2 regions of the Kineococcus aridisoli genome follow, and region 1 is predicted to be linked to the other one. Evidence: riboswitches for the same ligand, from Rfam matches in the RefSeq annotation. Region 1 holds a riboswitch; the other holds the start of a gene.

Region 1 (3,152 bases):
TCCCCGCCGTCGTCGTGCGGCCCAGCCACACCTACGACCGCACCCTGCTGCCCGTGGACGACGGCTGGACCACGATCGACCGGATGCGGCGCGGCGTGCCCGTCGTCGTCCACGGCGACGGCACCTCGCTGTGGGTGCTGACCCACCACACCGACTTCGCCAAGGGGTTCGTGCCGCTGCTGGGCGAGCCGGCCGTCACCGGCGACGTCGTGCACATCACCGGCGACGAGGTCCTCACCTGGGACCGGATCCACCGCACGCTGGCGGCGGCCGCGGGTGCTCCGGAGCCGACGCTGGTGCACGTGCCCAGCGACGTCATCGCCCGCGAGGCGCCCGACCGCGGGCCGGGGCTGCTGGGGGACAAGGCGCACTCGGTCGTCTTCGACAACACCAAGCTCAAGCGCCTGGTGCCCTCCTTCGCGGCGACGACGGGCTTCGCGGCGGGCGCGCGCGAGATCATCGCCCACCACGACGCCACCCCGGACCTGCGGGTCGTCGACCCCGTCGTCGACGCCCGCCAGGACCGGCTGGTGGAGCGGTTCGGCTGAGCCTCAGGCCGTCGCGGCGCCGTCGTCGCCCGGCCCCAGGCCGGGCGGCAGCTCGCCGAAGCTCTTGCGGTAGACGACCGCCGCCTGCCGCTCGACGAGCAGGCGGGTCAGGCCGATGACCGCGCCGGAGGCGAGCGCCCAGAGCACCGCCTCCTTCCAGGCGACGTCCGGGTCCTCGGGGTTGTCCGGCGGCGGCGCACCGGTCGCCGTGACCCAGACCTTCTTCGTGACGCGGCTCGCGACGGCGGTCGCGAGGATGCCCGACGCGGGGCCCACCAACTTCCAGAGGAACGAGCTCATGGAGGCGAACCCTGCCCTACAGCAGGTCCAGGAGCCAGCCCAGGACGGGGGTGAGCGCGGCCGCGGTGCCGCCGAGGACGGCGACGATGACCAGCAGGGTGATCAGGCGCACCCCGCGGGAGGGGCCGCCGTCGGGTCCGCGCATCATCCGGAGCACGGGGGCATCCTCGCAGGTGCCCGGTGCTAACCTCCCCTGCACACGACAGGGGAGCGCCGCGGGGCGCTGAGAGTGCGGGATGCCGCAGACCCTCGAACCTGATCCGGTTCACACCGGCGTAGGGAGTCGGGCCGACCTCGACCCGTGGCGATCGGCGCCGCGGGTCCCCCTCCTGAGCACAGGAGGAACTCCGTGAGCACCACCCTCACCCGCACGTCCAGCCCCCGGCGCTGGCGCACCGTCGACCTCGTCACCGCGGCCGTGCTGGGCGTCGCCTTCGGCGTCGTCTTCTGGGGCTGGGCCGTCGTCTACGCCGCGGTCTCACCCGTCTTCGCCGCCGTCGCCCCGCTGGCCGGCCTGCTGGGCGGCGTGTGGCTGCTGCCGGCCGTCGTCGGCGCGCTCGTCGTCCGCCGCCCCGGCGCCGCGCTGCTGGCGGAGATGGTCGCCGCCAGCGTCGAGGCGCTGCTCGGCAGCCACTGGGGCGCCGGCGTCCTGGTCTCCGGCGCGGTCCAGGGCCTCGGCGTGGAGATCGCCGTCGCCCTCTTCGCGTGGAAGCGCTGGGGCGTGGGCGTGGCCGTCCTCGGCGGGGTCGTCGCCGCCGTCCTGGAGGGCGTCTACGAGCTGTTCGCCTACTTCGCCGGCGCCTGGAGCCTCGGCTTCCAGGTGCTGTACGTGGCCTGCTTCGCGCTGTCCGGCGCCCTCGTGGCCGGTGTCGGCGGCTGGGCGCTGGTGCGGGCGCTGGCCCGCGCGGGCGCCCTGGGGGCCTTCGGCGCGGGCCGCGAGCTGCGCCGGCGCGGCTGAGGCGCGGCGGCGGACGTGGCCGACCTGCGCCTGATCGACCTCACCGTCACCCCCGCCGGCGCCGACCGCCCCGTCGTCGCCTGCGTGGACCTCGACGTCCCCGCCGGCCAGCGCGTCCTGCTCGTCGGCCCCAGCGGTGCCGGCAAGTCGACGGTGCTGCGGGCGCTGGCGGGGCTGCTGGAGGACGACGTCGACGCCCGCGGCGAGGTCCTGCTCGACGGCCGCCCCGCGCGGCCGGGCGAGGTGGGGCTGCTGCTGCAGGACCCGCTGGACACCGTGGTGGCCGCGACCGCCGGCCGGGACACCGCCTTCGGCCCCGAGAACGCGGGCCTGCCCCGCGAGGAGGTCTGGCGGCGGGTCGCCCGCGCCCACGCCGCCGCCCGCTACGCCGCCGGCCGCGACCGGGACGTCGCGACGCTGTCCGGCGGCGAGCGCCAGCGCCTCGCGCTCGCCGGGGTCCTCGCCGCGCAGCCGTCGGTGCTGCTGCTGGACGAGCCGACCTCGATGCTCGACGCGCCCACCGCCGCCCAGGTGCGCGGGGCGGTGCTGGAGGCGGCGGCCGGGCGCACCCTCGTCGTCGTCGACCACGACCTCGCCGGCTGGGCGCCGCACGTGGACCGGGTGCTCGTGCTCGGCCGCGGCGGGCGCCTCGTGGCCGACGGGGCGCCCGGGCGGGTCTTCGCCGGGTCGCGCTCGCTGCTGGCCGACGGCCTGTGGCTGCCCGGGGCGCAGGCGCCGGCACCCGTGGACGTGCCCGCGGGGCTGCTCGCGCCGCAGCTGGCGGTGCCGGAGGCGGCCACCGGCGGTGCGCTGCTCACCGGGCGCGGTCTGGGCCTGCGCCGCCGCCGCCGCAGCCTGCGGCCCGTGCCGCCGGCGACGGTGCTGCGGGAGGTCGACGTGGAGCTCGCGGCGGGCTCGGCGACGGCGCTGACCGGTCCCAGCGGGTCGGGCAAGTCCAGCCTGCTCGCGGTGCTGGCGGGCCTGGCCCGCCCCACCGGGGAGCTGACCGCCGCGCCCGGGCTGGCCGGGGGCCTGGCGCCGCAGCCGTGGCGCTGGCGCTCGCGGGAGCTGGCCGCCCGCCTGGCGTGGGTGCCGCAGTTCCCCGAGCACACCTTCGTGCGGGCCACCGTGCGCGAGGAGGTCGCCGCGACGCCGCTGGCGCTGGGGCGTGCCGAGGCGCGCGGCGAGCAGCTGCTGGAGCTGCTCGGGCTGGCGCACCGCGCGGACGTCAACCCCTTCCGCCTCTCCGGCGGCGAGCAGCGCCGGCTGGCGCTGGCGGGGGCGCTGGCCGCCGGGCCCGCCGTGCTGCTGGCCGACGAGCCGAGCGTGGGGCAGGACCGCGGCAC
Region 2 (3,152 bases), on a different contig from region 1:
AGGTGACCGCCCTTGAGCAGCACGGCGGTGCCGCTGCGCCGCAGCAGCTCCTCGGCCTGCTCGACGCACCCGTCGACGTCGACGGCGGGTGCAGCGCCCAGCAGGACGGCGGCCTCGGGGACGTTGGGGGTCACGAGGTCGGCCAGCGGGAGCAGCTCCTCGCGCACGGCGTCCACGGCGTCGGCCTCCAGCAGCCGGTCGCCGCTGGTGGCGACCATCACCGGGTCGAGCACCAGCGGCCCGGCGGCGCGCTCGCGCAGGACGGCGGCCACGGTGCGCGCGACCTCGGCGCCGGCGAGCATCCCGATCTTGGTGGCGTGCACGGTGATGTCGTCGAGGACGACCTCCAGCTGGGAGCGCACGAAGGCGGCGGGCACGGCGTGCACGCCGAAGACGCCCCGCGTGCTCTGCGCGGTCAGGGCGGTCAGCGCGCTCGCGCCGTAGACGCCCAGCGCCGTGAAGGTCTTCAGGTCGGCCTGGATGCCCGCTCCCCCGCCGGAGTCGCTGCCGGCGACGGTCAGGGCGACGGGGACGCTCACCGGGCCACCGGCCCCTCCTGCGTCCCGGCCCACTGCGCGCGCAGCTGCCGGGCGGCCCGCTCGGGGTCCTCGGCGGCGCAGACGGCGGAGACGACGCAGAAGCCGGCGAGACCGGTGCCGCGCAGCTCGTCGAGGGTCGCGGGGTTGATGCCGCCGATGGCCACGCACGGCAGCTCGGTGGCGGCGACGACGGCCCGCACGCCCTCGGCGCCCAGCGGGGCGGCGGCGTCCGGCTTGGTGGCGGTGGCGTGCACGGGGCCGACGCCGAGGTAGTCCACCGGGCCGGCCGCGCGCGCCTGCTCGACCGTGGAGACCGACAGCCCGATCAGCAGGTCCGGCGCGATCCGGCGGACCTCCTCGGCGGGCAGGTCGGACTGGCCGAGGTGGACGCCGTCGGCGCCGGCGAGCAGGGCGACGTCGAGCGCGTCGTCGACGAGCAGCGCCACCCCGGTGCCCTCCAGGACCGCGCGCACGGCCCGCACCAGGGCCAGCCGGTCGCGGTCGCCGACGTCCTTGGCCCGCACCTGCACCGCGCTGACCCCGCCCGCCACGGCGGCCCGCACGACGTCGGGGACGCCGCGGGGCCCGCACAGGGCGGTGTCGGTGACGAGGTGGAGCGTGGGGTCGAAGCGGGCGCTCACCGCTGCCCCCCGCTCAGCGCGTCGTGCAGGGCGCCGGCGTCGACGGCGTCGAGCTCGTCGATCCAGGCGATCGCGAAGCTGCCCGGCCCGGCGCTGCGGGCCGCGGCGCGCTCGGCGGCCACGGCGACGTGGGCGTGGGCGGCGAGCGCGGCCAGCAGCGGGTCGCCGGCCACGGCCGCGTAGGCGGCGACGAGGGCGCCCAGGGAGCAGCCGGCGCCCGTGGTGCGCGTCAGCAGCACCGAGCCGCCGCTCACCTGCGCGCTGCGCTCGCCGTGCACGAGCACGTCGACCTCGCCGGAGACGGCGACGACCCCGCCGGTGCGCAGGCTCAGCGCGCGGGCCGCGTCGACGGCCTCGGCGCTGCCCGCCGTCGAGTCCACCCCGCGGCCGCCGGCACCGGCCCCCGCCAGGCCCATGACCTCGGAGGCGTTGCCGCGCACGACCGTCGGCGCGGACGCCAGCAGCTCGCGGGCGACGCGGGTGCGGAAGGCCAGGCCGCCGACGGCGACGGGGTCCAGCACCCAGGGGCGCGAGCGCTCGTGCGCGGAGGCCGCGGCCAGCGCCATCGCGTCGGCGCGGGCGTCGTCGAGGGTGCCCACGTTGACGAGCACCGCCGAGGAGAGCGCGGCGAAGTCGCCGGACTCGTGGACGTTGTCGACCATCGCCGGGGAGGCGCCCACCGCGAGCAGCGCGTTGGCGGTGATCGTCTGGACGACCGAGTTGGTGAGGCACTGCACGAGCGGTGCGGCGGTGGCGACGGCCGCGCGGGCCTCGGCCACCGCGGCGACGAGCTCGTCCGGGCGTGCGTGTCCTGCTGCGACGGCTGCCATGGCCGCGACATCCCTTCGTCAGCACTACCTGCGTCAGGTTCGGCGGGTGTGATCTCAGCCCCGCCGCGCGGAGCACCCCGTGTCGCCGGGGACCCTAGCAGCGGCGGGCGGCACCGGGTCCGCCCGCCCGGGTTTGCCGCCCGCACCGGACGGGTACCGCTCCTGCATGAGCCTGAACATGGCGGGAACGGAGACGGTGCCGCGGCCCCGCACCACGGCCGGCCAGCACCTGTCGCTCATCGCCGGGGTGTTGCTGCTGGTGTGGGGGGTGGCCGGGTTCCTCGTCACCGGGTTCTCCGACTTCACCGGCGGCACCCAGGAGCAGCAGGTCATCGGTTTCGCGGTCAACCCGCTGAGCAACGTCCTGCACATCGTGCTGGGCGCGCTGGGCCTGCTGGCGCGCACCGGTGCGCGCCCGGCACGCTGGTACGGGATCGGCCTGTTCCTCGTGGGCGCGGCGCTGTTCGCCTACGGCGCGCTCGAGGCCGACAACGGCGGGGCCCCGCTGAACCTGAACTGGCCGACGAGCACGCTGCACGCGCTGTTCGCCCTGCTGGGCGTGGTCATCGCGTTCGTGCCGGTGCGCGCCGGGAAGATCCCCGACACCGCCGAACTGCGCCACTGACGCCCGCGGGTGCGGGCCACGCCCGCACCTCGCCGCTCAGGCCCGGGCGGGAGCGCGCAGCGCCACCCGCAGGACCAGGAAGTTGCTCGCCCCCACCAGCGCGGTCACGACGTGGACGACGACCAGACCGCTGAGGTCGCTGGCCCCGGGCACGAGGCGGTGCCAGCCGGTGAGGGCCAGCGTGCTGAGCACCAGCCCGGCGACCGCGGCCGCGCCGCCGATGCCGTGTCCGGTGGACCAGGCGCTGCTGCCCGCGGCGCGGAAGGTGAACCGGCGGTGCAGCTCGTTGGCCACCAGGGTGGAGACCACCGTGGCCAGCACGTTCCCGACGGCGGCCGGCAGGGCCGTGGCCGCCCCCAGCACCAGGAAGACCACCGCGTGCGCCCCGTTGCCGGTCGCACCGGCGACCACGAAGCGCCCCAGCGTCCACACCTCGGCGCTGCGCCGGCGCCGGGCCGCCGCCGGTACCGCGGTGCGCGCCGCAGCGGCGGGAGCCGGGGCGCCGGCCGCCGGGGCG

The links. A riboswitch is a leader RNA that binds a small molecule or an ion and turns the genes downstream of it on or off. The one in region 1 is predicted to bind thiamine pyrophosphate.
Region 2: it holds a riboswitch for thiamine pyrophosphate, as region 1 does, so the genes downstream of both, thiM (hydroxyethylthiazole kinase) here and ACRYM2_RS13270 (ECF transporter S component) in region 1, are expected to answer to the same signal.

What each region holds. Positions count from the first base shown of each region.
Region 1 is NZ_JBJLSF010000044.1:2,014-5,165, forward strand. Features, by position in the region: gene ACRYM2_RS13255 (NAD-dependent epimerase/dehydratase family protein) at 1-548, shown strand, start outside; gene ACRYM2_RS13260 (DUF4235 domain-containing protein) at 552-848, opposite strand; gene ACRYM2_RS13265 (hypothetical protein) at 865-1,005, opposite strand; TPP riboswitch at 1,043-1,147, shown strand; gene ACRYM2_RS13270 (ECF transporter S component) at 1,198-1,806, shown strand; gene ACRYM2_RS13275 (ATP-binding cassette domain-containing protein) at 1,822-3,152, shown strand, end outside.
Region 2 is NZ_JBJLSF010000060.1:16,535-19,686, reverse strand. Features, by position in the region: gene thiD (bifunctional hydroxymethylpyrimidine kinase/phosphomethylpyrimidine kinase) at 1-539, opposite strand, end outside; gene thiE (thiamine phosphate synthase) at 536-1,180, opposite strand; gene thiM (hydroxyethylthiazole kinase) at 1,177-2,010, opposite strand; TPP riboswitch at 2,004-2,100, opposite strand; gene ACRYM2_RS15860 (DUF4383 domain-containing protein) at 2,177-2,635, shown strand; gene ACRYM2_RS15855 (GtrA family protein) at 2,672-3,152, opposite strand, start outside.